DNA from 2 places in the Pontimonas salivibrio genome. Region 2 is predicted to be linked to the other one. Evidence: predicted binding sites of a transcription regulator. Region 2 holds the regulator's gene; the other holds the start of a gene.

Region 1 (19,083 bases), 160 kb from region 2:
AGAGCGTGCTGCCCACGTCACATCGAACGTGGCAGCTCCAGAGGATTGCAAACTGGTTTGACCGTGGCCTTCGGTGAGTGAACCTTCCCAGTGGGTGCGTGCTTCGCTGGTAATAGCCATCGTGGTGTCCCTTCCTTGGGGGTGGTGGCGTGAACGAGATAGTCCGCGCTTTTTCTGCGGGAGTCCTTGGTCAGAGCCGAGGCTCTTCGAAGACGAGTTAATGCAACCACTATCTGACGGTTTTGGCGAGTGGTATTCAGGAACTTCCCACCCTTCAGGGTGTGGAAGGGCCTGCGGGGGCTCTACCCCGACGCAGGCGAAGGAGGACGTTATAGAGCTCACACCCCAGACACAGGCCAAATACGGCGTTTAAAAACGCCGCGAGGAACGCCACCGCTGCGGCGATCACTAGCCCGTAGGGGACGGCAAGTACATGCAGGGTGATCCCTACGGCGCTCACTATCAAGCCCACCAGTTGGGCGAAACGAGGTGGTGCTTGATCTTCGAGGTAAGAAGGTGGAGCGAGGCGGGGGCGAATAAGGGCCTTAAACAATGCCCCATATGGGTGTTTGCCGGGCCCCAGAAGCGTGCCCCAGGCAAATAGCGCAGTAATGACCACAAACAGCCACCAGGCACCATCAAAGGCGGGGGTGTCGGCAACGGGCAGGACGAGGGCTAACACCACCAGAAGCAACACACTGGTGATGGCCGCGCCAAAGCGCGGCCCGCGCGGATCAATCTGACCGGGGCGGTTAGATGAGGTATTCATCGGATCTCCTCTGGATTTCTTCGTAGGCACGGTGAATGTGATCGCTCACCACACCAGGCGGCGTGGGGCCTTCCAGTGTGAAAAGCACATCCCCTGATGCGGACACCAACAACGTCGTCGGTGTGCGTCGAATCGTGAACGACTCGATCACGTCGGGTATCTCCGACACGTCGTATTCGACGTGTCCTACCTGGGGGTCGCGCTCGGCAGCGGCAGCCAAAATGCCTCGCATCGCACCGCAGTATGAGCACAGCGGTGCTGAGACCTGCAACATGGTGAGTGTTTTTCCGACCGCGAGGTAGCCAGACGGCACCCGCGGTGACGTCTCAGAACTCCCCGGGGCGCTCACCCGTGACCGTGTGGCACGCCAGATGACGCCCACTGCGCTGGCTAGAACGACCAGGCCAATGATCAACAACATGCTGAGGGTCGAATCCATGTCCCACAACGCTATTCACAGTTGTTCCCTGATGCCAGTGTGTGACAAAGAATGACGGGAGGTTGTCTGCGTATGCTGAAGGGGTGTCAGAACATCACGAAATCGTTTTTCGCTCCGATGTCACCGTGGAGCTTGTCCGCCATCAGGCCTCCGACGCCGATGTGATCTTTGCTGCCCGGGTATCCACCCAGGGCGAGCAAACCCTTGAAGGGGCTGCCGCCGGTGAACAAGCCACCGAACGTGATCGTGGGCTGATCAACTACCTGATGCGCGATCGACACGGTTCGCCCTTCGAGCACAACTCGCTCACCTTCTACGTGCAAGCACCCATCTTTGTCTTTCGCGAATTCATGCGACACCGTATTGCCAGCTACAACGAAGAATCTGGTCGCTACCGGGAACTGCGTCCCGTGTTTTATGTTCCCGGTCCTGAGCGCAAACTCGTCCAGGTGGGAAAACCTGGCGCCTACGAATTTGAAGACGGCACGAGTGAACAACACCAGATGGCCGTCGACGAAATCAAAGCCGCCTGCACCGCAGGCTACGAGGCGTATACCCGCATGCTCGATGCGGGTATCGCCCGGGAAGTCGCCAGAGTGTCACTGCCCGTCTCGCTGTATTCGTCCATGTACGTGACCATGAATGCGCGCTCGCTGATGAACTTTCTAAGCCTCCGCACCACACGTGAAGGCACACATTTCCCGTCCTTCCCGCAGCGAGAAATCGAAATGGTTGCCGAAAAGATGGAAGCCTTCTGGGAGCCCCTCATGCCGATGACGGCTGAAACGTTCAATGCGAACGGACGCGTTGCGCCGTAGGTTCATAGCGACGATCTATTCGGCGCGGGTGGAGGAAATGGGAAGCAGTCCGCTTCGCTGGGCCTGAACCACCGCGTCGAGCCGGTTGCGTGCCCCAAGCGCGTGCATGAGAAACGTGACTTCGAGCTTGGCCAACGAGGCACTAATCGAGAGTTTTCTGCCGATTTCGGTATTGGACTTTCCGTCAGCGACCAGCTGAAGAACCTCGTACTGCCGGGGGGAGAAAAAGGATTCGGCATCCCCACTGAAACGACGCACTCCTCCGGCGCTCTCTGTGAGAGGAAGGCCCCCTAAGAAAAATTGGGTGCTGTGTTTGATTAACTCAAAGGCTCCTGGGCTGATGGAGAGGGCTGCAGTGAGGTCGAGGGCAATCACACCTAAATAGGGCGAGTCGATTCCCACTAAGTGTCGTGTTCCACTAGGCGAAGGCTCGAGGGGTATGTGCTGAGAGCCCTCCCGGAGAGCGGCGAGGTAGGAGGTGCCGAACGCTGAGGGGTCACCTCCGAGGGAGTCTGAGATGTCGTGAGTACTTCCAAAGCCCCCCAGGTAGATCCATTGGGCTCGCTCGGTGACACGCAGGACAGCGGCACCGCTCGCGGGAGGCTGGCCGAACACTTTGATCACGAGATGGGCGCAGTAGCGCTCGAGGGCTTGGTCTGCTGAGTGTGCTGTGCCGGACCCTGACCGCGGCCACTCGAGAATGCCGGAGTCGATGAGCGCTTCGGCATCGACCCTCTGCGTCATGGGGGCAGTCCTTTACGTCTGTTGCGGTGGTCCCTGGCTGGAGTGTTCCGCAGGACACTGTGTGGCTGAACGTAACCGCTTGAGGCGACGTTTCTTCAGATAATGCGCGGGCTTCTGCATGCTTTACCCGGTCAATCTGGTTTTTACCCGCTTTCCTCAGTGATTGGGGCGCCGAGCGGCCTCGGTAGACCCCGCAGCGTGCGCAGCATCCTGTGGACGACACCGACGCAAGGGCCGGGTAGCCTGGAGGCTGTGAGTATTCGAGAAAACCCCTTCGGTCAGGTCCTCGTCGCGATGGTGACTCCCATGAACGCCGAAGGCGAAGTGGATTGGCCATCAACCGAAGCGTTGATGGCGGGGCTTGTCGACCAGGGCGTTGACGGCATTGTGGTGACCGGCACCACTGGTGAAACCTCCACCTTGACGGATAAAGAAAAACTGCAACTGGTCACCGTGGGCAAGCAGGTCGCTGCCGGTCGGGCCAAGATCATTACCGGTGGTGGTTCCAACGAAACCGCTCACGCCATCGAGCTCTATAAGGCATCGGAAAAAGCGGGCGCCGATGGGGTCATGGTGGTCACCCCGTATTACAACAAGCCCACCCAGGCGGGCATTCTCACCCACTTCCGTCTGATTGCCGACGCCACTGACCTACCCGTCATCCTCTATGACATCCCGGGCCGAACCGGTGTGCCCATCAATTACGAAACGATTCTTCGTGCGGCAAAACACCCCAACATCCTTGCCGTGAAGGACGCCAAGGGCGATCTGATGGAAGTCAGCCGGGTGTTAAACGAAACCGACCTGATGTATTTCGCCGGCGATGACGGCAATGCCCTTCCCACCCTCTCCATTGGGGGAGTGGGCATGATCAGTGTCACCGCAAACATCGCCCCTGAGCCCTACCGGATCATGGTGGACGCGGTAAACCGCGGCAGCCTGCCGGAGGCCACAGAGGCCCACAAGCTTCTGGAGCCCCTCGTCCGGGCCACGATGACCCACGTACCTGGCACGGTGGCCACCAAATACATCCTCCACGGCCTGGGTCACATCACGTCACCGCGGGTGCGACTGCCCCTGGTGGGTCCAGAAGACGACCAGGCGGCCATTATCGAAGCCGACATCGATGAAGTATCCGGTGTCCCAGGAGTCGACTTTTCTAACTTCCGTCCCGACCGCAACGCGGCCGCCGGCGGCGCACTGCCCAAAGTGGCAGGCACCACCCGCTAAATATTGAAGGAGCCCACGGTGGCCCAACCTCTGCTCGATCCCCCCGCACTAAATTCCGAAACACTTCGCATTATTCCGCTGGGCGGAATTGGTGAAGTGGGGCGGAATATGACCGTCTTTGAACTGGGTGGAAAACTCCTCGTCGTCGACGCGGGGGTGTTGTTCCCTGAAGAAACCCAACCCGGGGTGGATTTGATCCTCCCGGATTTTGCTCCCATTAGGGACCGCATAGACGACATTGAAGCCATCGTGTTGACCCACGGACACGAAGACCACATTGGTGCCGTGCCTTACCTGTTGAAAATCCGGGACGATATTCCCCTGGTCGGCTCAACACTCACCATGGCGCTCATTGAAGCGAAACTCAAAGAACACCGCATCACCCCCTACACACTGACCGTGTCAGAGGGCACAAGGGAAAAGCTTGGCCCCTTCGATGTGGAATTTTTGGCGGTGAACCACTCCATCCCAGATGCTCTGGCCCTGTTTATTCGCACTACTGCAGGAACCGTGTTGCACACGGGAGATTTCAAAATGGACCAGTTGCCATTGGATGGTCGCCTGACCGACCTGCGCGGTTTTGCCCGGGTCGGCGAAGAAGGGGTGGACCTGCTGATGGCCGACTCCACCAACGCCGACATTCCAGGCTTCACCCCCGCGGAGCGGGGGATTGGTCCCGTATTGGAACAAGTGGTCCACCACGCAAAGCGCCGGGTGATTGTGGCGAGCTTCTCCTCCCACGTCCACCGCGTGCAGCAGGTGATTGATTCCGCGGTGGCAAACGGCCGCCGGGTGGCCCTCGTGGGTCGATCCATGGTGCGCAATATGGGTATTGCCAAAGAGTTGGGCTTCCTTCGGGTACCAGAAGGCGCTCTCATTGACGCCAAAAAGGCACCCGATATGCCAGACGACAAAATCGTCTACATGACTACCGGCTCGCAGGGCGAGCCGATGGCGGGACTTTCCCGGATGGCCAACCGTGAACACCCCACCATCGCCATCGGCGAAGGCGACACCGTGATTCTTGCGTCATCGCTGATCCCCGGAAACGAAAATGCTGTCTACCGGGTGATTAATGGGCTGATTGACCTCGGCGCTCAGGTGATCCACAAAGGAAATGCCAAAGTCCACGTCTCCGGCCACGCCGCAGCCGGAGAGTTGCTTTACGTCTACAACCTTGTCCAACCCCGACATGTGATGCCCATCCACGGTGAAGCAAGGCACCTTCGGGCGAATGCCGAAGTCGCCGTCGACTCCGGTGTGCCGAGAGACAACGTGATGATTTGTGAAAACGGGTCCGTGGTGGACCTCGTGGAGGGTCGTGCGAAGCAGACCGGCCAAATCGACATCGGCTTTGTTTACGTGGATGGCTCGACCGTGGGAGAAATCACTGACGCCGATTTGAAAGACCGACGCATTTTGGCCGAAGAGGGTTTCATCTCCATCTTCCTCGCCATCGACGCTCAAACCGGAAAGATCATTGTCGGACCAGAAATTCACGCCCGGGGCTTCGCCCCGGACGATTCCGTTTTTGACGATGTCCGCCCCGCGATCTTGAAAGCCCTCGAGGAAGCCGCCGGTCAGGGCACCAGAGACCCACACGGGTTTAGCCAAGTAGTCCGCCGGGTGGTCGGCCGCTGGGTGAACACCCAACATCGCAGGCGGCCCATGATTGTGCCGATCGTGATCGAGGCATAAGGGCAATATTTAGCGTTGGGTCGATAGGGCGCGCTTTGGCCCAGTCGCGTGTCCTCCGGGGTCAGAGAGCCCCACGGGATTAGCCTGAAATCCATGGCCACAAAGGGCACGACCGCGCGTGTGCAGGGAACAACGGGGCGCACGCCCCGCAGTCGACCCCGCGTACCCGATACTGAGCTGCCGAAGACCAGACGGATTGTGAGAAACCCTCAATCCACACCGCCCGTTCCGGTGACCACGCCTTACGAATCGGGGTTTTCTAAAGCCTGGCGCGTTGTCTCCCAAGCCACAGGCTCCGTGTTTCGACTCTTCCCGCTCGAGCCTGTCCACCCGGATGACCGCCGTGACAGTGTGCCCTTCGCATTGTTTGTATTGGCGACGGGTGGGATTGTCATCGAATGGTTTAACTACGGAGTGGGTTGGGCGACTACCTTCTCGCTGTACACCTTCGCCGGCTTCTTTGGTCGTTTATCGTTCGCGCTTCCCTTCATCCTGTTACTACTGGCTATATGGCTGTTTCGACACCCCACCAAAGCAGCAGCCAATGCCCGGATCGGCATTGGCCTGACGCTCTTCATGGTGGCAGTGGCCGGCATCAGCCACTTGGAAGCAGGACGCCCTGTTGTGGGCGAGGCAAGCCTGGAGACCCTTGGCCAAGCTGGGGGAGTCTTGGGTTTCGGTGTTGCCGAAGCGTTGGTGTTTCTCGGTGCCGGGTCACTCTGGATTGCCTGGCCCGTCTTAGTGGTGGTGATTGCCGGATCCTTGTTGGTGCTCACCAAAACCCCACCGGCTCAGATTGGCTCGCGGTTAATCGAGGCCTATGCCTACCTCTTTGGCCAACACCCCGACGAAATCGCCGCCTCCTGGCAGGATCGAAAGAGCGCCTGGGCCGAGGCCCGGGCCAGTAAACGAGACCTCGTTGCCCAGCGAAACGAACAGCAGGCCGGATCGGATCTGGTCGGTGAGGCCGACGTCGAATACGTCGATATCGACGACCTGGCAGAAACGATGCCGGTTGATCACGACTCAAATATCCCGTGGTGGCGCCGTGGTCGACAGCAAGAAAACACTGATCCAGACGGTGAATCAGGTGGTGCTGCGACCGGCCCAGCAGCAGATGGTGCGGATCACGCCTCGCCGGTGGGCAACACCGGCGTCTGGGATGCGCTCAGTGCCGCCGAAGACGCAGTCTCTGGTCAACAAGACGGCGACCAGGTTGCCGTCGGTTTAGAAGCAGACGACGAACCGGCTCTCGTGCCGGGCAGCGCGGCTCCGAAGCCTCCCGCCAGGCCCTACACCCTACCCCCGATGGCGCTACTCAAAGCCGGCTCTATTGCGAAATCGCGCAGTAGCGTGAACGACCAAGTGGTCGCGTCACTGACCCAAGTATTTGAACAGTTCGGTGTGAATGCCACGGTGGTGGGCTTCACCAGGGGCCCCAGTGTCACTCGCTATGAAGTGCAGTTGGGTACCGGGGTGAAAGTCGAACAGGTCACCCGCCTAGAAAAGAACATTTCCTACGCGGTTGCCAGCAACGAAGTGACCATTCTGTCGCCGATTCCCGGCAAATCGGCAATCGGTGTGGAAATACCTAACACCGACCGCGACATTGTCACCCTCGGTGACGTGTTGCGCTCCAGTGTGGCCGAGAATGAAACCCACCCCTTGGTGATGGGACTCGGTAAAGACGTCGAAGGTGGTTTTGTTGCCGCCAACCTTCAAAAAATGCCCCACCTGTTGGTGGCCGGTGCCACCGGGTCTGGAAAATCGAGCTTCATCAACTCGATGATTACCTCCGTGTTGATGCGGGCCACCCCCGACCAGGTGCGGATGATTCTGGTCGACCCCAAACGGGTGGAACTCTCCGCCTACCAGGGTGTTCCACACCTCATCACCCCAATTATTACCAACCCCAAACGGGCTGCTGAAGCGCTCTCCTGGGTGGTCACCGAAATGGACCAGCGCTATGACGACCTCGCCAGTTTTGGTTTCAAGCACATTGACGAGTTCAACCAGGCCGTCATCGACGGCACCATCGAACTACCCCCTGGTCTGAACCGCACCCTCGAGCCCTACCCTTACCTGCTCGTGGTGGTCGATGAGCTGTCCGATTTGATGATGGTCGCCCCCCGCGATGTGGAAGATTCGATTGTGCGCATCACCCAACTCGCCAGAGCATCTGGAATCCACTTGGTGCTCGCCACCCAGCGACCAAGCGTCGACGTGGTGACCGGTCTGATTAAAGCCAACATCCCCTCACGTCTGGGTTTTGCCGTCTCGTCCATGACCGACTCCCGAGTAATCCTCGACCAACCGGGCGCGGAGCGCCTGATCGGTCAAGGCGACGCCCTGTTTATTCCCCAGGGCGCCAATAAGTCCACCCGCGTCCAGGGCGCCTGGGTGGACTTGGATGAAATCCACCAAGTGGTCTCCCACGTGAAGCGCCAAGCAGAACCCGAATACCGCCACGACGTTCAAGCACAGGCCGTCGATAAGGCCAAACCAGACGCCGACATTGGTGACGATTTAGATGTGCTGTTGCAAGCCTGCGAACTGGTGGTAAACACCCAATTTGGTTCCACTTCCATGCTTCAGCGCAAACTACGTGTCGGTTTTGCGAAGGCCGGGCGCCTCATGGACCTGCTGGAATCCAGAGACATTGTCGGGCCCTCCGAAGGGTCAAAAGCCCGTGAAGTGTTGGTCGCGATCGAACAGCTTCCCGCGGCTTTGGCCCGTCTGCGCGGTGAGCAGGTGGCGGCCCCCGCCCCCACACCTGCCCCAGCTCCAGAGGAACAACTCACGATTGAGTTAGACCCCGCCGACATTCCCACACCACCAGAGGGCATGAGCCCTCCACCAGGTATCGAGGGAAGCCCTGACAGTGGCGACGCTGGTGGTGGTGGCGGCGAGCAGGCGCACTCTGACATTGCTCGGCCGAAGCCTGCCAGTGCCCACCAAGCTCACGATGCGGGCGAGTTTGACCCCACTCGTGCCGAGTACGATGGTGAGGATGCAAACGAGTCGGAGCGTTTCTAAGCTCTTTTCTGGCTCACCCGCGATGTCACCGGTCAGTCTTCGGGAGGTGTGTGATGGCCGATAAGACCGCCTCACCACACACCGGCTCCGGTGCCAAAGGCACTGCCCGCTTCCGCGGGCGTGTGGTGTCCGCAGGCGATGGCCCGGTTAGTGCCGGCAACCTGGCGAACATCATCACCGTGATCCGCATAGGTTTTGCCCCCCTCGTGCTGTGGTGGTTACTGCTCGATGACGGCCAGTGGGGTGTCTGGCGGTGGGCAGCTGCCGCCGTGTTTATTCTGGCCATTTCCAGCGACGGTATTGATGGGGCCTTAGCCAGGCGTCGAAACCTGGTGACCAGTTCCGGCATTCTCCTTGACCCGGTTGCCGATAAAGCCCTCACCGGTGTGGCGTTTGTGGGTTTAGCGCTTCTGGCGGAGTTGCCCTGGTGGGTCGTCATCGTGGTCTTGGGTCGTGAACTGGGGATTACCGTGTTTCGACTGGTGGTGGCCAACACCAGAATCATTCCCGCCTCGAGAGGTGGCAAAGCAAAAACAGTGTCCCAGGCGGTCGCCTTGACTTCTTGGCTGGCCCCCACCTGGCTCCTCTTTGGCGACTGGGTGTTCGTGTTGAACGACGTGCTGATGATCATCGCCGTGGCACTCACCGTAGTAACAGGTCTTGACTACCTCATCCGCGCATTGCGCGGAGATCGGCTGACCGGTGTCGATCCGGAGGTTGATCCTGGCGCTGATTCCTCTCGGGCAGATACCGCCTAATCGGGTGAACCAGGTGGGTAACGACACTCTTCCTCAGCAAGGCGACGCCGCTTTGGTGGTGGAGCTGCTTCGCACCCGCGGTGAGATGGTGGCGTGTGCGGAATCACTCACCGGGGGTGACCTGTGCTCGGCCCTGGTGGCTATACCGGGGGCATCCGCTGTCATGTTGGGTGGTGTCGTTGCCTACAGCAACACGGTGAAACACCACCTGTTGGGTGTGGATGAAGAAACACTGGCCACTACCGGTGCCGCGACGGCGGAAGTCGCCGTGGCCATGGCCAGGGGAGTGCAGAGTTCTTTGAGGGGTGACGCTACTGGCTCTGGCTCTGGCTCTGGCTCTGGCGTGTGGGGGGTGTCGACTACCGGAGTGGCAGGACCCGATCCGGATCCCATTTCCGGTGCACCTGCCGGTTTGGTGTTTATTGCGGTGGTGAGCCCCGATGGGAGAGTCTGGGAAGAAAAGTTGGGCCTTGTGGGCTCTAGAGCCCAGGTGCGCGAAGCCACTGTGTCTTTTGGGCTAGGGCTACTACAACGCGCCCTGCAGGCTTCGCCTGAAGCGCCTCCTGGAAGAACCAATACTCGGGAATAAAATGTGGCGGAGTGTCGTTATCTTCAGTAGCTACACAGAATGGTCACAGGGTTTTACCCGAGTGATGGCAAGGAAAACTGGTTAGAGTGTGGTTCACGGTTTAAGAAGGAGGTGTTCCCCGTGGTGTTGATGAGACACGAAATTGGTGATGTGTTGCGTGACTACCGTCTGCAGCGTGGTAAAACCCTGCGCCAAGTAGCGGGGCGAGCAAACGTTGCTCTGGGCTACCTCAGTGAAATCGAGCGCGGCCAGAAAGAGGCCAGCAGCGAAGTTCTTCAATCGATCGCTGAAGCGCTCGAATCGCCGCTGTCAGAAATTTTGATTGAAGTCGGCGAGAGACTCTCCATGTTTGAAGAGCTCACCCCCGTCTCCAACGTTCCAGACACCCTGCCCGACGAGCTTTACCGCGACCTCGGTCCCGTGGGTGCCAGCCAGCGCTAGAGCATCACTGCTCACCGTGCGACAGCGACGCTCAATACTGTGACGCGAAGCGAATTCGATCGTGCCGTAGCCGATGAGTTTGGTGTCACCGGTGGGCGCACCCTGGTGCGCGATCTGGTGATGCGCGCCCTGGGCGGTGTGACCGCCCAGGAGGCACTTTCTCGCGGAGATGCCCCCGCCGTGGTCTGGAAAGCACTGTGTGACGAAATGGATGTCGCTGGTCCGAGGCGCTACGGGGTGGGTATTGCAAAACCGCCAGAGGGTGCGCCGGCCTAAAAAGTCCTCGCCGTGTAGAGCTTTGTGGCGTGGTCGTGAAAGTGTCGGCTGCCAGGTCTCGAACGCCGGCTTATCGACACCGTTATCGACACGCCGCAGAGCGGCTGTTCGAATATTCGTTCGAATGGCACTAGCCTCGTCCCCAGGGCGTGATGGCCTGTCGTTTCCCACAGAAGTGGGCCAGGACCGACAAGTGTCGGTGGTGGCCGGCTACCGTGGGGCCGCTTCTGTCACACCCCAACGCCTTGTCGAGAGACCAAGGGCCTTACGGGGCCACGCGGAGGACGACAGCCGATAGGCAGCCACCCACAATGAGCGAGGAGTAAGTCATCATGACCCAAAATTCCGACCGCGAGAAGGCGCTAGACGCCGCTCTTGCACAGATTGACCGCCAGTTTGGAAAAGGCTCGGTGATGCGCCTGGGTTCGGAAGAACGCGCACCCGTTGCTGTCATCCCCACCGGTTCCATTGCCTTAGACGTTGCGCTCGGAGTGGGAGGTCTGCCCCGAGGTCGCATCACCGAGATTTATGGACCGGAATCGTCGGGTAAAACAACCCTGACGCTCCACGCCATCGCCAACGCCCAAGCCCAAGGCGGTATTGCCGCCTTCATCGACGCGGAACACGCGCTCGACCCCGAATACGCCAAAAGCCTCGGTGTGAACATCGACGAATTGCTGGTCAGCCAACCGGACACCGGTGAACAGGCCCTCGAAATTGCGGACATGTTGGTGCGCTCCGGCTCAGTCGACCTCGTCGTGATCGACTCGGTCGCTGCGCTTGTACCTCGCGCTGAAATTGAAGGCGAAATGGGCGACACCCACGTGGGTCTGCAGGCTAGGTTGATGAGCCAAGCGCTTCGTAAACTGACCGGTGGTCTGAATTCCACCGGCACCACGATGATTTTCATCAACCAGTTGCGGGAAAAAATTGGTGTCTTCTTTGGAAGCCCGGAGACCACTTCAGGCGGTAAAGCTCTCAAGTTCTACGCCTCAGTGCGCCTCGACATCCGACGCATCGAAACCCTGAAAGAGGGTTCCGATGCGGTCGGTAACCGCACTCGGGTCAAGGTGGTCAAAAACAAGATGGCGCCGCCGTTTAAGCAAGCCGAATTCGACATCATCTACGGAATCGGTATTTCCCGAGAGGGAAGCCTCATCGACTTCGGTGTCGAGCACAACCTGGTGCGCAAGTCCGGTGCCTGGTTTACCTACGAGGGTGACCAGTTGGGTCAGGGTAAAGAAAATGCCCGACGCTACCTGCTGGAACACCCCGAGATCGCCAACGAAATCGAACGCCGCATTCTCGAGCAGCTCGGTATCGCCCAAATTAAGGGCGAGAACGTGGCCGAAGCAGATGGCGTGGAAGCCGTTGTGGAGTCGCTAGAAGAAAAACGCGCTGAGAAGAGCGCGTAAGGCTTCCCCAGCCAGCTCTTATGACTACTTCATCGCAAGACAGCCCAAGCAAAGAGGGCACTGCAGGGGAGGGTGTGGCGGAAGTCATCGCCTTCCCCCGCAGTGCCACAGCACCCGTGACTGAATCGGACAGCGGCTCCCCAGAGGGTACGAACGACGCTCAGCCCCCACAGCATGAACAACCGGGGGTGCAACCCGAGTCGAGCGAACCTGTCCCGCTGTGGCCGGGGCAGGTCATTGACCTGCAACAGGCGCGCGCCATGGCGGGGTTACCCTTCGTTAGCGAGGGAGCTCCTAGCGGTGTGGAGGAGAGCGCGTCCGAGGAGGATGGCTCCCATGGCTCCGATGGCGCTGTGGACGATTCGGCATTCGCGACTGCTCGTCAGATTGCTCTTCGCAGTTTGGCTGCCAGGGCACGATCCGAAGCTGAGCTTCGACAGAAGCTCGCCGATCGTGGGGTGGAGCGCTGGGCGATTGACGAGGTAATCGCCGGTTTGCAAGATAAGCACCTGATCGATGATGCGCAGCTAGCCCACGACCTCGCACAAGGTTTGAGCGAGTCGAAAAAGATGGGCCCTGTCGGAATCAAACAGGCTCTGGTGAAAAGGCGTATTCCCCGAGGAATTATCGACCAGGTAGTCGGTGGTCTCGATGAGGTGAGCGACGACACACTCGAAGAGTTGGCACGCTCAAGGATGCGGGTACTTCGCGGCCTTGATCGCCAGGTTCAGGTACGTCGACTGGTGGGGTTCCTTGCCCGCCGTGGGTATCAAGGGCCCGAGGTCTACCGCGTGGTGGGCATGGTCGTCGATGAGCCAGAGGGCGGACCTGACATCGAACCGGATAGTGGTTCGACTCGCGGTGTGAGGTTTTCCCCCTCACCCGACTCCGCGAGTGCATGGGTCACCCCACTGGGCCGCCGTTAGGCCACCGGGTTTTAGACTGTCAGGGTGAGTGCACACACCCAGACCCTGAGCGAGGCCGAAGTCCAGTCCGACGCGCCGAATCTGTTTGGGTCTGGCCGTAGTTACGAAGTGCGGACCTTTGGGTGTCAGATGAACGTTCACGACTCTGAACGTATGGCGGGTTCCCTGGAAGCGGCAGGTTTTCACGAAGCAGCTGCCGGTGAAGAAGCCGACGTCATTGTGATTAACACCTGCGCGGTTCGAGAAAATGCCGACAACAAGCTTTATGGAACACTCGGCCACCTTGCCGAAAAAAAGCGCGAAAAGCCGGGAATGCAGATCGCCGTCGGCGGCTGCTTGGCTCAAAAGGATCAGTCCGGGATTGTGGAGCGGGCTCCCTGGGTCGACGTGGTCTTTGGTACCCACAACATGGGTTCTCTTCCCACGCTCCTCGAGCGCTCCAGGCACAACCAGCAGGCCGAGGTCGAAATCCTCGAAGCGTTGGAAGTGTTCCCCTCCACACTGCCGACCAAACGAGAGAGCACCTACTCCGGTTGGGTCAGTATTTCGGTGGGGTGTAACAACACCTGCACATTTTGTATTGTGCCCAGCCTGCGCGGTAAAGAAAAAGACCGTCGGCCGGGAGATATCCTGCGCGAAGTCGAAGCCTTGGTCGACGACGGTGCGCTCGAAGTCACGCTGTTGGGCCAAAACGTCAACACTTACGGTGTCGAATTTGGCGACCGCGGGGCTTTTGGAAAACTCCTGCGAGCGGCAGGCGACATTGAGGGCCTTGAACGCATTCGCTTCACCAGCCCGCACCCGGCGGCATTCACCGATGACGTGATTGATGCGATGGCGGAAACCCCCTCGGTCATGCCACAGCTTCATATGCCGCTGCAGTCTGGCTCTGACTCCATCCTGAAAGCCATGCGGCGCAGTTACCGCAGTGAAAAATTCCTCGGCATTCTCGATCGCGTGCGAGAAAAAATTCCCCACGCAGCCATCACCACCGACATCATCGTGGGGTTCCCGGGGGAGACCGAACAAGACTTTGAAGACACTCTCGAAGTAGTGAGAAAAGCGCGCTTCGCCAGCGCGTACACCTTTCAGTATTCGATACGACCAGGAACCCCGGCCGCGACAATGCCCGACCAGGTTCCCAAAGAAATCGTGCAGGAGCGCTTTGAGCGCCTAGTGGCACTCCAAGACGATATGTCCTGGCAAGAAAACAAGCGACAGCTGGGGCGTGATGTGGAAGTGCTGATCGCTACGGGTGAGGGTCGAAAAAATGAGGACACCCACCGAGTGTCCGGCCGGGCCCAAGACGGCCGATTGGTTCACGTCGGATTAGCTGAAGGGCAAGAGCCCCCTCGACCGGGCGATGTGATGAATGCCACCGTGAGCGATGCCCGGCCATTTTTCCTCATTGCCGACCCGCAAAGCCCTGAAGGCTTCCCGGTGAGACGCACCCGGGCGGGGGATGCCTACGACCGCGCCCAGGCCGAATCGTGTGGTGCCCCCACACCAGCTTCCGCGGCATCGGGTCCCGTGTCGCTGGGTCTGCCCATCCGGTTAAGAGACCAGTAGGCCGGTGGCCGCTTCCTCACCGGTCGACCAGGCTTCAGCGCACATGATGGCTAGCCCGACAATGTGGGCACTGGTAGGACCCACAGGAACGGGTAAGACCGCCACGGCAATCGCTGTCGCAAAGGCGGCGACACAGCGCGGTCTGAGCGTGGAAATTGTGAGCGCTGATGCGATGCAGCTCTATCGGGGCATGGATATTGGCACCGCGAAGGCCAGCCCGACAGAACGGGCACAGGTACCCCATCACCTCCTCGACACCTGGGAGCCTTCCGCTGAAGCCAGCGTCGAGGACTACCAACGAATGGCCAGGGAGGCTATTGTCGACGCGCAGGCCAGGGGAGTGGTGCCTCTACTGGTGGGAGGCTCTGGTCTTTATGTTTCCTCGGTGATTTACGATTTTCGCTTCCCAGGCCACGACCCACAGATTCGAGACCGACTGGAGGCCCAACTCGAGAACAAGGGGTTGGTGTCCCTGGTGGCGCTACTGCGCGAAAAGGACCCCCAGGTGGCAGACGCCGTTGATGTGCACAATCCCCGTCGGGTTGTTCGTGCCCTAGAGATTATGGAACTCACTGGGGAGCCACCCAGTGCGAGCCTTGCGGCAAGAGGGTCCTGGTGGTTCCAACCCTGCAGGGTAGTGGGCCTTGCCGGCCCCTGGGAATGGCTTGATGCTCGCATTAACCAGCGGGTGGAACAGATGTGGCAGCGGGGACTCGTCGACGAGGTGCGCACACTGCGAGAGGCCGGGTTGGGAAAGACGGCAGCTCAAGCCATTGGCTACCGAGAAGTGATTGATCATCTGGATGGTGAAACATCCGAGCCTGAGGCGAAAGAGCAGGTTTCTCAGCACACCAGACGGTATGCCAGGAAACAAATGTCGTGGTTTCGACGAGATGAGAATATTCACTGGATCAACGCCAGCGGCGACTCGGTGGAAACGGAAGTTGCCGACTATTTTTTACAGCCCGCCAGTCAGAGAGGCCGGGGGTAATTACCCCTGGCGCGATACATCGCGCTTTGCTTTGTAGGCTCGGGGTATGGCATCGACTCCCGCACAGACCCTCCCGGTGGAAAAAGCCCACGGAACAGGTAACGATTTTGTGGTCTTTGCTGACCCCGATGGCCTCTACGACTTGACCCCCGCACAGGTCCAAGCCCTTTGCGATCGACACCGCGGTGTCGGAGGGGATGGAATTCTCCGTGCAGCACGAACAGCTGACTCGCCCGAAGTGAAAGCACTGTTGGCAGAAGAGCGAGAGGCGACCTGGTTTATGGATTACCGAAATGCCGATGGGTCACTCGCGGAAATGTGTGGAAACGGCATTCGGGTGTTTGTGGACTTTCTTGTTCGACACGACTTAGTTGCTCTCACATCCGGCCAAACGCTGCCTATTGCCACCAGGGGCGGTGTGCGAGACGTCACCGTGTCGAACAGCGGTCACTACCAAGTCGACTTGGGCCGTTGGCAGCTGGTAGACACTGAGACACTCGTGCACGTACCCGGTCTGGATGTGCCTCGCCCGGCCCTTCGACTCTCGGTCCCGAACCCCCACGCGGTGGTGATTGTGGCGAGCAACGACGAGCTGGACGCACTCGATTTGTCGGCCTTACCTGACGTGCGCCCGGTTCCCGAAGACGGGGTGAACGTCGAGTTTGTGGTGCCTCAAGATCCCCTCATTACTGACGGTGTCGGTCACATTCGCATGCGGGTATATGAGCGTGGTGTGGGAGAAACACTCTCCTGTGGAACCGGAGCAGCTGCCGCCGCTCTCGCTGCGCGCCATTTTGTGGGCGATGCTGCGCCTCACCACTGGCGCGTGGATGTCCCCGGGGGGCAACTTTCGGTGCGAATGTTCCCCACAGAAGAGGGCGAACATGTGGCCCTTTCAGGGCCCGCTGTGCACGTGTTTGCCACTGAAGTGCAGGTCTAACTACCCTCACGCTTTACGCCGGGCGACGTCTCCGGTTCAGGACCCTGTGGGGGTGACGTGGAGAATCCAGAAACCTTTATCGCGGGCCGCGCGAATGCCGTGAAACGCCCCATCGTGTTCAGTGTTAATCCAGCGCAACAGCGTTTCCGCGCCAAGGCTTTTGGAAACCACAAGCCAGGCCTGGCCCTCGGGTGCCAGTCGGTGAAGCCACGTGCGAAGCAACTCGTGGAGTGCTTTTTTCCCAATGCGAATAGGGGGGTTGGACCAAATGGTGTCGATGGGGGCAGTGTCAGGAGTACGAGCCTCCCACTGGTCGGGGGTGAAGGCCTCAATGTTGTCCAGGCCGAGCTTCGCGGCGTTTGCCGCACAGGCTTCTAATGCTCTGGTATTGACATCGACGGCATACACGGTGGCGTCAGGGACCATAGTGGCCATGGTGACTGCGAGTGGCCCCCAGCCACATCCCACATCGACCAGGGTGTTACCCGTCGGCGTGGGAACGTGTCGAAGCAGTGCTGCAGTGCCCCGGTCGAGCCCCTCTGGCGAGAAGGTGCCGGAAAGGGTCTGTAGTTCCACCCTGCGCCCGGCCAGTTCTAAAGCCACGCTCCGCTCATGGCGGGCCGAGTCGGGGTCTTCAGAGAAGTAATGCTCGGTCGCCACAGGGTTAAGACTACTTCTGCTGATTGCTCACTTCCCGTAGCGATACCTCCAAGGTTTGTCTAAGCCACCGCCAAGGGTTCAGTAATACCCTTGGCTCATGACGACAATGACTCCCGCCCCTGAAATGTCTTTCGGTCAGGCGATCCAGACCGTGTTTCGCAAATACGCGGAATTTTCCGGGCGTGCATCACGGTCCGAGTTTTGGTGGTTCACGCTTTTCAGCTTTCTGGTCTCTTCCGGAACCAGCGCGATTTTTGGTGGTCTCGGTGTTGCCTGGTTCTTTGCCGTCATCGTGCCCTCGCTGGCGGTCGGAGTGCGCCGCCTGCGTGACGCTGGCCTGAGCTGGGCCTGGCTGTTTTTCCTCCTGCTGCCGTTTGTGGGCTTGATCGTGTTGGCTGTCCTCTTTGCCCAACCAGCGAAGCTTCCGCATAACGTGGTTACTGATGTGCCACCGGGCAGAGTTCCCCCCACCACGTCGGTTTAGCCGTGCCTTGTGGCCGGTGTGGGGGCTGCACCGTGGGTGATGGTGTTTGCGTGGAGGTGTCTGGTGTTCGGGCACCGTTATCGATTTGGCCCGTGGGGCGCTGGACTAGTGCGCCAGTGGGGTAATTCGCACTGTGCGAAAGGCCTGCAACTCGGGTCTAAGGACTCCAATGATGCCAAGGCCTTTTTGGGTGAGGTGGAAGATCGCGTTTTGCCGGTAACTCCTGGCGAGATCGACGGTGAACTCCCGCATCAAGTCAGAATTGTCCGCGGCAGCCATTACGGCAAAGCCGGGTTCGACGTGGTCGGAGTCCAGGGCGTATCCGGGGCAAGCTCTCGTGATCAGCCCTGAGTGGTCTAATTCGTGGGCAAGACTCGCCGTGGCGGCTGCATTTTCTTCGGGTGTGAACTCTCCCGAAGATTCGGGGTTTTCGGCGGTCAGGATGAACGCTTCCGTGTGGGGCGCCAAAATACTGGAGGCGTCGTCACCGTCGAACGCCGTCGGGGTGATCCTCCAGGTCTTTCCTTTCGCATCCGCCAGCTCCAGCGCGGTGGCGAAATACAACTCTTCAAGGGCACTGTCGTTCATCTGCTTAGAGTAATCGGCGACAGCCGCACTGTGTCGAAAAGTGTCTGCCAGGAGCCCGGAGTAAAGGCTTCATCGCTTGTGTTTGTTACACGGTAACTCTGCGGTGAGGTTCGCGGCATCCTCAAACCAGGGATAGAAGCCCACGCTCTCAAGCTCCTTTTCCAGATCGGCCTTAGCCTGCTCCAGGTCGGCTAAAGGGATAAACCCGGTGACCTCCTCGGCACTGTGTGGATCGGCACTGTGTGGATCGGTGTCGGTGCCGGTATAGATAGAGCCAGCCTGCCCACTGTTGTTGGCCGGAACTGTGGCGCGGAGCCCTTCGAAGCGCCAACACAACGGCTCTGGGGTGATGGGATGCTCCAGGCGCACAATGTCGGTTTCTCGAAGCGACCAGAAGTCGCGGGGTAGGGCCCAGCGCTCCACGTGGAGGGCCCAGGGGAATAGCCGGTCAAATGATTCACACACGGCTCCTGGTCCACCAGGGTGGGCACCTTCTAGTAACGCGCGGTCTTCTGCGAGCAGGGTGACCAGCTCTGGGTATTGGGGCTCTCGCACAATGTGCAGGAATCGTCCTGCTAACAGATACAGACTCATCTCATCCCTCCGGCCAAGGAGCCCACGAGAGGTGGGCTGTTTTTTGAGTTAATCTCACGCTAAACACGACCACTGACATGCCGTCTTGGTCAGAACGCTGACACGGGACGGGAGGCAG
Region 2 (10,159 bases):
GCGGCTCACCCCAGCCGCTTCGCACGGAAAGCAGGATCCCTTTACTGCCTAACCCCCGAACAATGGCGTCGAGCACTTCGGGGTCTTCCCACGGCGGCGTGTAGGGCTGTGAGGCCACTAATGCGACCAAAGCCCCTCGGCGAAGAACACACTCGGTGGAAGTGGTCGGGTTGATGACCAACCGGGTGAGGCCTTCTTCTAGAGCCCAGGCGGCAGCGCGGAGCGCTTCCACCGGCTGTGGTCTCGCCTCTGACCGCCAATTCGCCATCGATTCCACATCAGAAAACATGAGGCCCACTGGCTGGCCGTCAGGACCTTCGACGGTAACAATCGAGAGCTCTTGTGTTTTTTCCACCACACGCCCCTCAGGAGTGTGGCCAAAATCTCCGGCTTCGGCAATGAGTGGCACGAGCACACGGCTGTCTCGAAGAGATTCGACTACTTCTGACTGCGCAGCCCCGGAGGGGTCTCTGGACCAACGATCGAGCGCTTCGGCTACACGCTCCGGCGCGCTGCCATCATCGCCCGCGAAGGGGTGTGGCCGAAATTCTCGGCCATCAAAGGGGATTCCTGCTGAGTCAGCGGCCTGCAACGTCGAGCGCTTCGGTCAACGTGAAGGCACCGGCGTAGAGGGCTTTACCCAAAATGGCTCCCTCAAGACCCAGCGGCACCAATTCGCGTAACTCGGCGATGTCATCGAGGCTGGAAATACCTCCCGAGGCAATCACCGAGTGGTCGGTGTTTTCTAATACTTGGCGAAGCAGCTCCACGTTGGGTCCACGCATGGTGCCATCCTTGGTCACATCTGTCACCACGAAACGTGCGCAGCCGCAGTCGTTTAGTCGCTCGAGCACATCAAAAAGGTTGCCGCCTTCTTGTGTCCATCCCCTGGCGGCGAGGGTTTCGCCGCGCACATCCAACCCCACCGCGATGGCATCGCCGTATTCGGCGATGACGTGGGCGGTCCATTCAGGGTTTTCTAGGGCTGCTGTACCGAGGTTTACTCGCACGGCACCGGTGGAGAGGGCGTCTTCTAACGACTCGTCGTCACGGATTCCGCCGGAGAGTTCGACGTTGAGTTTCTTCCCTACCGCTTTCACGACCTTTTTGATGGTGCCGCGGTTGGATCCGCGACCAAACGCGGCATCGAGGTCGACCAGGTGGATCCATTCGGCTCCCAGGCGGGCCCACTCTTCCGCGGCGGCGACAGCGTCGCCGTAGGCGGTTTCTGTGCCTGCTTCCCCTTGGGTGAGTCGGACGGCTTTGCCGTCAGCGACATCAACGGCGGGCAGAAGGACCAACTTGGGGGTAGAAGAAACGGCCATAGTGTGCGGATTTTTCCCTCAGTGTCGCGTCGGAAAGCGTTCAGAGTGTTCAGATGCAGCAACCGGGCCCATTTCTTCCCTTAGGGGCACAGGCCGGACTGACCCACCTACTATAGGCGCCCGAGCCAGTTGGTCAAGAGCTGGATTCCCGCATCGCCCGATTTTTCGGGGTGAAACTGTGTGGCACTGAGTGGGCCGTTTTCTACTGCGGCCACGAACCGTTGGCCGTGTTCGCTCCAACTCACCTTCGGGGCCACAAATTGTGGGCCGGGTTCAAGACTCCACTGGGTCACGCCGTAGGAGTGCACAAAGTAGAAACGCTCGTGCTCGACACCGGCAAAAAGGTCGCTGCCGCTCGCGGCATCCACGGTATTCCAGCCCATGTGCGGCAGCCGCGGAGCATCAAGTTTTTCGACTACACCGGGCCACTGCGCAAGACCCGGGGTGTCCACACCGTGTTCCACCCCGCGGTCAAACATGATCTGCAATCCCACACAAATACCCAATACGGGCCGTCCGCCCGCGAGTCGGCGTTCGATGATTTCGCCGCCACGCTTTTTACCCAGTGCCTCCATTACAGAGGCGAAAGCCCCCACTCCGGGGACCACTAAGCCGTCAGCATTCATGGCGTCTTCGCGATGGGCGCTGAGCGACACACTGGCGCCGGCCCGCTCGAGCGCTTTCACCGCAGAGTGGACATTTCCCGAGCCGTAGTCAAAGACGACGACGTGGGGTGTGGTTGCCACGACTAGAGCGCCCCTTTGGTGGAGGGAATACCCGTCACTTTGGTGTCGGGAGCAATCGCTTTGCGCAGAGCCCTGGCGAAGGCTTTAAATTCGGCCTCCGCGATGTGGTGGGGGTCTCGCCCCGCCAACACACTCACGTGCACGGTCAACATGGCGTGCATGGTGATGGCTTCGAAGACGTGGCGCACCAGAGAACCGGTGAAGTGACCCCCGATGTGGTGGTGTTCGAACCCTTCTGGTTCACCGGTGTGCACCAAGTAGGGCCTTCCGGATACGTCAACGACCGCTCTGGCCAACGCCTCATCGAGCGGCACCAGGGCATCACCAAAGCGTGAAATGCCGGCTTTATCGCCGAGTGCTTCACGCAGTGCTTGACCAAAGACAATGGCCGTGTCTTCCACGGTGTGGTGGACATCAATGTCGGTATCCCCGTGGGATTCCACGGTGAGGTCGATCAATGAGTGCTTGGACAGTGCGGTCAACATGTGGTCGAAAAAGGGCACCGTGGTAGAAATACTGTTTTCCCCGGTGCCGTCCAGGTTCAGGCTCACACTGACGGTGGATTCACTGGTCTGGCGCTGGATGCTGGCGCTTCTAGTCATTTCTCCAGTCTAGCCAGCGCGTCAACATCGCTGAGAGCCTCAAGAAAAGCGCTGGTCTCCTCGGGTGTGCCCGCACTCACCCGAAGGGTGTGTTCGATTCCGACGTCTCGCACGAGAACCCCACGCTCGAGAAGGCCCCTGAAGGTGGCGTGAGGGTCTACCACTCCCCCGAAGAGGACAAAGTTCGCCAGCGATGGCCAGACGGTGTAGCCCATTTTGGTGAGTTCCGTCACAAGGCGGTCTCGTTGCTCTCGAATTTGCTCGACGGTAGCGAGCATGGTGCTGTGGTGCGCTAGGGCAGCGGTGGCGGCTGCTTGGGTGAGGGCGGAGAGGTGATAGGGCAGTCGCACCAGTCGGAGCGCGTCGTTTACGGCTGGATCAGCAATCAGGTACCCAAGCCGTGCCCCGGCAAAGGCGAAGGCTTTGCTCATCGTGCGAGAAATCATCAGCCGCGGCCGGCCTTCTAGTAACCGCAGGGCTGAGGGGTGATCATCCGGAGCGAATTCAATGTAGGCCTCATCGACGAGCACCATCGCATCACTCGCGTCGTAGGTGGCTTCGATGGTTTCCAGAGACACGCCCGTCCCGGTGGGGTTGTTGGGGCTACACAAAAACACCACGTCGGGTTGGTGCTCTTTTACGGCAGCCACTGCGGTGGCAGGAGAGATCTCAAAATCGGCGTCGCGGGCAGCAGTGACCCACTGGGTTCCGGTGGCCTCGGCGATGATGGGGTGCATCGAGTAGGTGGGCGGGAAGCCCAACACGCTTCGCCCCGGACCACCAAAAGCCTGCAGGACGTGTTGCAACACCTCGTTGGACCCGTTTGCCGCCCAGACTGACTCGGGGGTGACCGGCGCGCTGTGCCCTTTCGCACCGTCGTTCACATAGTCGGCTAGCGCCAGGCGCAAGGCGACAAATTCGCGGTCCGGGTAGCGATTGATGTTCTCCAGTGCCCCAGAAAGTGCCTCAAGGATGCTCGCTCGCACCTCGGCGGGAACACTGTGGGTGTTTTCGTTGACGTTTAGCGTGACGGGAACGTCAATCATGGGGGCACCGTAGGGAGATTTCCCTTGAAGGTCATCTCGGATGGGCAGGTCGGAAAGTTCCACAACCCCATCGTACGGGCCGCCAGCCCCGAGGTTGGGGGTTATCGCTGCAGCCTATAAGCCGGAGGGAATAATCAGCTGTTGACCCGGCTGAAGTCCTGTTGCTGTCAGACCGTTGGCACTCAGCAGACGATCAATGACCACGCGCGGGTCTTGTTCCGGTGCGATGTCCTCTGCGATGTCCCACAGCGACTCGCCGGCGAGAACCGTGTAGAGCTCAACGGTGCCGTCTTCCGCGCCTGCTTGAGCACCCGGGGTGGCAAAGAGCAAAGACATCACCAACACGGGCAGAGAAATCAGGCCCACGAGAACGAGGCGTCCGCGCCGGGTAATACGAAGCGGCGCGCTGGCAGTCGGGGCGGGGCTAGTCAGTGTGGTGAGGGACATGGTGTTCTCCTTGTCTGGCTGTTGAGTTCCGCTCCCGATCCTCGGCCGGGAGGATCGGGAGCGAATCTCTGTTTCGAATATATGTTCGAATGCTGACGCTGTCAACTACCGAACGCAGATAATTTCACCGGGGACCACTGACATTGGCGCGACACGTTCGAAAGAATGTTTCACAAAAGTGTTCGAAACGCGCTAACCTGGTGCTTATGTTGACCCCACAGCAGCAGCGCATCCAGGCCTTTATCGAGCACAGTCTCGACTCCAGGGGGGTTCCCCCGAGCATGAGAGAGATTTGTGAGAACACCGGCCTCACATCAACCTCGAGCGTGTCCCACCAGTTGGGCCAGCTTGAGCGCGCCGGTTACATCAGGCGCCACCCCGGCACGGCGCGAACCCTCGAGGTCCTCATTCGCCTGACCCCCGAAGCCGATGCGCCAGTCGCCCCCGTCAGTTCTTTGGAAGACAACATGGTGCCAATCCCCCTGGTGGGCCGCATCGCCGCCGGTGGTCCCATCACCGCCGAACAGCACGTGGAAGAAATCGTCAGCCTGCCCACCCAGTGGGTGGGCAGCGGCAACCTGTTCATGTTGACCGTGGTCGGAGATTCGATGATTGACGCCGCCATCTGCGATGGCGACCACGTGGTCATTCGGGAACAAAAGACTGCAGAAAATGGCGAGATTGTTGCTGCTCTCCTTGACGGCGAAGCCACAGTCAAGGTCTTTAAACAGCGAGATGGCCACACCTGGCTGTTGCCCCAAAACTCAGCCTATGAACCCATCTTGGGTGATGAAGCCACCATTCTGGGCAAGGTCGTCACCGTCCTGCGTAAGGTCGACTAGGGCCTTAGCGGCACGCTGTACTCGCGACACCCTGTTGGTGGGGACACCACGGGAGTAACCTGACCACCATGTCAGGTCGTGATCTTCTCCACTCCAGTGCACAACAGCTCGCGAGCGTCCGGTCGAGTCATCCTGATGGCGCACTCAGGGTGCTCTTACCAATCGCCAGTCTGCATTCAGGTGCAGGCGATGCCCCACTGGGTTCAGACATTTTGCGCGTCGAAGCGGCGGCATCGGGCATTCGAGCGGAACTAAACGCCGCCATTCCCGAAGTGGCGAGTTGGTGGACAACCCCCACCCTGTGGCTTGGACCGAGCGCGAACGCCTCAGGCGCCCACACCCCACCCGGTGAGGCCTATCTTTCGCTGGAGGGTTTCCACCAGGTGGTCTCGGACACCATCAGCTCACTTCTTGGTTGGGCCGATCAGGTCATCGTGGTCTCCACCGCCGATGACCGCGAAGCCCTAAGCCCCATCCTTCGCTCCCTGCGCACCGCCGGAGCACACGTAGTGTGGGTCGCGATTGAACACGGCCCTGAGGCAACCTTCCAGGCGGTGGACGCGTTGAGGTTTAGCGAACCAGGCGACGACGGCTACCTGGAAGCACACTCTGAGCAGTGAGGCCGCAGGCCTCAGCCATCACAGCAACGGACTAAGACCTTGTGCCCGACTCTGTGGCCGACTGTGTGGCCGACTGGGCTGGTGCCGTGGGAGTGCTGTCATTGTCCAGGACGAAATCTTCCAGCGCGGCAAGAGCTTTCTCGTCCAGCATGACCTCCATGCTGGTGCCTGACGTGTCGTAGGAGGTCGCCAGCACGTCCCCTGTGTCGTGGACGAGGGCGACCAGGTCACCGCGGTCATAAGGAATGAGCAGGTGGCGGTGCAGGGTCGGCCGCGGGAGCACGTCGGCGATTGCCGCTTGGAGGGCGTCAATTCCCTGACCTGTGGAGGCTGAGACAAACACTGCACCGGGTTCTAACCCGCGCAGTTCCACTTCGCGGTCAAAATCGATCCGGTCGGATTTATTGAACACGATAATTTCTGGAATATCCCTCGCCCCCACATCGATAATCACCTGCCTCACGGTGTGGATTTGGGCGGCAGGGTCGGGATGAGAACCATCGACAACGTGGACGATGACGTCGGCATCGGCCACCTCTTCCAGGGTGGATCGAAACGCTTCGACCAGTTGGTGGGGCAGGGAGCGAACAAAACCGACCGTGTCGCTCAGTGTGTAGGGCCTGCCATCGGGGGTCTGGGCTTTTCTCACCGTCGGATCGAGCGTGGCAAATAGGGCGTCTTGAACCATCACGCCGGCACCGGTGAGTTGATTGAGCAGTGAGGATTTACCGGCGTTGGTGTAACCCGCGATTGCGACCGAAGCGATATTGCTTCGCTCCCGGTTTTTACGCTTTCCCGCGCGCGCAGGAGCAAAACCGGCAATTTGGCTTCGAAGCCTCGCCATGCGCTGGTTGATGCGCCTGCGGTCTAGTTCAATTTTGGTTTCACCGGGACCACGTGAGCCCATTCCGGCTCCGGCGCCACCGACTTGACCACCAGCCTGGCGGCTCATCGACGCACCCCAACCACGAAGACGTGGCAACAGATACTGCAGCTGCGCAAGCTCCACTTGGGCTTTACCCTCACGGGTTTTTGCGTGTTGACTAAAAATGTCCAAAATGACCGCTGTGCGGTCAATCACTTTCACTCCCACCACGTCTTCTAGGGCACGGCGCTGGCTGGGAGCCAGTTCAGTATCGGCCACGACGGTGTCGGCGCGGACATCGGCGACCAGGTCGGCAAGCTCTCTGGCTTTTCCACTACCCAGGTAGGTGGCGGGGTCTGGTCGATCACGCTGTTGCAAGACACCGTCAATGACCGCTGCGCCAGCTGTTTCACACAGCAGCGCTAATTCGCGCAGCGAGTTTTCGGCATCAACGATGTCCCCGTGTCGATACACCCCCACCAACACGACGTTTTCTAGTCGAAGTTGGCGGTATTCCACCTCAGTAACGTCTTCGAGTTCGGTGGAAAGCCCTCCGACACGGCGCAGACCACTTCTGGCTTCCAGGTCCAGATCGCCGGTTGTGGGATCAGCGCTCGCGTTTGCTGTGCGAGGTCGGTCTCTTTCTTCGGCACCGAGCACAGCAGAGGCACTCACCGTGTCGGACTCACCGGCGGCATCATCCGCAATGTGGAATACGGTGGCGCGGGGCGCAGAGTCTGTCATTTCGGGCGCGCGGGAGAGAATTCGATCAATGGGGTCTACCCGCTTGGACGATTCACTCATGTGCCTACAGAGTACTGCGAGCGCACCGTCCGCTCTAGGGTCGTTCGCTGTGGGCGCGAGGATGTTTTCCACGCCTCGCCCGTGAGAAGCCACCTGGTCCAACCAGGGCGGCAGTAATGCCAAGCCCGAGAAGCACACCCACCCCCGTTCCAAGACTTAAGCCGACCAGTGTGCTTCCAAGCCCTAACGCAAGAACCGGTCCGGTGGGGGCAAGTTGTGGTGCGCTGGCAGGTGGGAGCGGCGAGGTGAGGACGGTGTCAACACCGTCGGAGTCCTCCGGCTCACGCTCACCTCCCCCGCTCCCACCTGGTTCACTGCCTCCGGAGTCGTGTCCGGAGGATTCTTCGGTGTCGTCTTCTGCGCGTTCCCTCTCGAGCAGGGTGGCGATGGCGAAGTTGCCGGCGTCGACACCAAGGGGCAGCCCACTGATAGCCCCGACCAGGGTGCTGGTTCCCGCTAAGTCGTTGGTGTAAAGAGACAGGCTGTTGTCGGTTTCTCGAGCGAGTAAATACACGGTGTCATCGGCGGTGTTATCTGCCGCCACGATGGTGACTCCGGCCATGTCGCCACTGGCGCTTTGTGCGAGGGTGAGCTCAGCCGTATCGGTATCAAGCTGGTAGAGCGCGTCAGCTCCTCCGGAAATAAACGCGTAAAGGGTGTCAGCTACCGAGACGAGGGCTGAAACGTACTGATTACCCCCCCCCCCCCCCGCTAGGTCGGTGGTGCCGATTTCGGCGTAAGCACCGTCGGTGATGGACAGTGTGGACAGGTGAGCACTCACACCATCGAGGTCTGGCACGTGAGCTAAATAAAAGGTGCCGTCTTCGGTGCGATCGAGGGCGTCAAGTACTTCGTCAGGTCCGTAGTCGGATTCGATCAGTGTCGATATTCCGGTGTCGTAGTCGATGGAGGCCAACACGTTGGCGTCCATCGACTGATTGACGGCATAAAGGGTGTTGGTGGTGGGGTCCGCTTCAAGGCCGGTGACGGTGTAGCCAAAAGTGTCACCGGAAATGGTGTCCACCGCGGTGGCCACGGCGGTGTCGATGTTGAGCGAGTAGACGACCCCGTCAGAGCCGATCATCACCGCAGAGTCGTCTTCTAATTCGCTGCCTGTGGCCCAGAGTGGTGGTGCCACCACGGTGCCGGCCACGGCGATTCCCGCAGCGAGTACAACCCCCAGAGTGAGTGGGAATCGGAAAGCGAAGAAGGGCCGCCCGGAATCAGGGCGACCCTGAGGAAGCTGTGCGCCACGGGCTTTACGGGAGGCGTTTTTGTGTGGTGGCCACACACCCTCAGGGTGTAGCCCATCTGTCGTGACTCGCCATCGGGTCAACATGGCGCACAGTTAAGTAGAGACTCGAAAAAAGTTCAAGACTTTTTTTCTTCGGTTTTTTCTTTTCTTCGGTTTTTTCCGATAAAGAAGCCGATCGCGAGACTTGGACCCGCCGAGGTTACCCGGGCACGCGGTTTTTTAGCCGGCGCGAGTGGGTCACATACCCTCACACACCCCGGCCCGGGTGTCAGAGGCCACTACTACACTGGTGAAAACCACGAGAAGACGTCTCGATTTGCCCTCCACAACCGCAGGCGCCCAGAAAGAAGGCCCCAGCATGCGAGTAGCGCAATACGACCGCTACGGTCCCCCAGACGTCATCACTCTCGTCCACGAACCAGACCCAGGTGATCCGGGCCCCGACGAGGTTTCGGTCCGCGTCATCGCCGCCGGTCTGAACCCCGCAGATAGCAAAATGCGTCGAGGACACACCCCGATCGTTGATTTACCGGCTCGCATTGGACGCGAATTTTCTGGCATCGCGATTGCTGTGGGCGAAAATGTCACCCACGTCGAAGTGGGCCAAGAAGTGCTGGGCACCGGACAAGGTGTGATGGCCGACATCATCGTGTCCCCCGCCGACCTCGTCATGGCAAAGCCGGACGGGATCACATTCGATCACGCGGCAGTGTTACCCGTCGCCGCACAGACAGCGTGGGCTGCTGTGGAATCACAGCGCGTCCAACCCGGAGATGTCGTCGCCGTCAGCGCCGCAGCCGGGGGTGTCGGAGTGGTGATGTGTCAACTACTTCGGGACCTCGGAGCGGTCGTGATTGGCACGGCAAGCCCGCGCAATCACGTGTTCGTCGAAGGGATGGGCGCCATTCCCGTTGATTACCACGGTGACCTAGTGGCCACTTTGGAAGAATTCACCCCCAAAGGGCTCCACCATGTGTTCGATAACTCTGGTCACGAGATGATCGAAGCCGCTCTCCAGCTGGGTGTCCCGCGCCAAAACATCAATTCGATTTCTGGCGATGGCCCCAAATTCGGGGTTCCCACGGTCGGCCGAGTGGGCCTGAACCGGGACATCATCAACGCCCTAGGGGCGAAAATTGCCGATGGTTCCTTGATTATTCCCATTCGCACACAACCTTTCGATGAGCTCAAAAAGGCATACATCGACCTCGAGGAGGTGGGCGTCTTGGGCAAAGTCGTGGTGCGCATGGATAACACTCCTGAAGAGGACATGCCCGATCTGCCCCCGGCCTAACGACAGCTGCCAAAAAACCCAGCACATCTCGGTGTGCCGGGTTTTCCACAGAGTGACGCTTGTTGCACCAAAGGGACCCATGGCGTCACTATCGTCTCGCCATGAGAGAACCCCATTCAAGGCCGTTAGAAACGCTTGCATTCCGCATGCAGGCCCCTTACCCTGAAGCTATGCCCAATATCACCGTGAGGAATGTCCCGGCAGACGTGCACGACTCCCTCCTCGCCAAAGCTGAGACCGAAGGACTGTCGCTTCAGCGCTACCTTGTCATGGTGCTGACCGAGCACGCCAGTCGCCGCAGCAACGCGGAAAT

Evidence for each region. The regulator LexA, encoded in region 2, represses DNA repair genes until DNA is damaged. The targets are predictions, from matches to a motif close to TCGAACANNTGTTCGA.
Region 1: a site for LexA is predicted at 10,907-10,922, ahead of recA (recombinase RecA). Genes of this name have one in related genera too.

Annotation. Positions count from the first base shown of each region.
Region 1 covers NZ_CP026923.1:1,346,502-1,365,584, reverse strand. Annotated here, with positions in the region: gene C3B54_RS06855 (OsmC family peroxiredoxin) at 1-120, opposite strand, end outside; gene C3B54_RS06850 (DUF4395 domain-containing protein) at 275-769, opposite strand; gene C3B54_RS06845 (thioredoxin family protein) at 753-1,208, opposite strand; gene thyX (FAD-dependent thymidylate synthase) at 1,292-2,026, shown strand; gene C3B54_RS06835 (LuxR C-terminal-related transcriptional regulator) at 2,042-2,770, opposite strand; gene dapA (4-hydroxy-tetrahydrodipicolinate synthase) at 3,023-4,000, shown strand; gene C3B54_RS06825 (ribonuclease J) at 4,019-5,698, shown strand; gene C3B54_RS06820 (FtsK/SpoIIIE family DNA translocase) at 5,792-8,734, shown strand; gene pgsA (CDP-diacylglycerol--glycerol-3-phosphate 3-phosphatidyltransferase) at 8,788-9,492, shown strand; gene C3B54_RS06810 (CinA family protein) at 9,497-10,081, shown strand; gene C3B54_RS06805 (helix-turn-helix domain-containing protein) at 10,202-10,522, shown strand; gene C3B54_RS06800 (DUF3046 domain-containing protein) at 10,562-10,798, shown strand; gene recA (recombinase RecA) at 11,131-12,213, shown strand; gene C3B54_RS06790 (regulatory protein RecX) at 12,234-13,139, shown strand; gene miaB (tRNA (N6-isopentenyl adenosine(37)-C2)-methylthiotransferase MiaB) at 13,185-14,708, shown strand; gene miaA (tRNA (adenosine(37)-N6)-dimethylallyltransferase MiaA) at 14,713-15,699, shown strand; gene dapF (diaminopimelate epimerase) at 15,746-16,639, shown strand; gene C3B54_RS06770 (class I SAM-dependent methyltransferase) at 16,676-17,299, opposite strand; gene C3B54_RS06765 (DUF805 domain-containing protein) at 17,397-17,783, shown strand; gene C3B54_RS06760 (DUF3293 domain-containing protein) at 17,889-18,371, opposite strand; gene C3B54_RS06755 (hypothetical protein) at 18,441-18,965, opposite strand.
Region 2 covers NZ_CP026923.1:1,188,963-1,199,121, forward strand. Annotated here, with positions in the region: gene C3B54_RS05975 (SseB family protein) at 1-592, opposite strand, end outside; gene priA (bifunctional 1-(5-phosphoribosyl)-5-((5-phosphoribosylamino)methylideneamino)imidazole-4-carboxamide isomerase/phosphoribosylanthranilate isomerase PriA) at 579-1,325, opposite strand; gene hisH (imidazole glycerol phosphate synthase subunit HisH) at 1,436-2,071, opposite strand; gene hisB (imidazoleglycerol-phosphate dehydratase HisB) at 2,074-2,673, opposite strand; gene C3B54_RS05995 (histidinol-phosphate transaminase) at 2,670-3,782, opposite strand; gene C3B54_RS06000 (LysM peptidoglycan-binding domain-containing protein) at 3,834-4,166, opposite strand; gene lexA (transcriptional repressor LexA) at 4,373-5,008, shown strand; gene C3B54_RS06010 (creatininase family protein) at 5,077-5,628, shown strand; gene hflX (GTPase HflX) at 5,660-7,297, opposite strand; gene C3B54_RS06020 (hypothetical protein) at 7,332-8,636, opposite strand; gene C3B54_RS06025 (NADP-dependent oxidoreductase) at 8,818-9,846, shown strand; gene C3B54_RS06030 (FitA-like ribbon-helix-helix domain-containing protein) at 10,017-10,159, shown strand, end outside.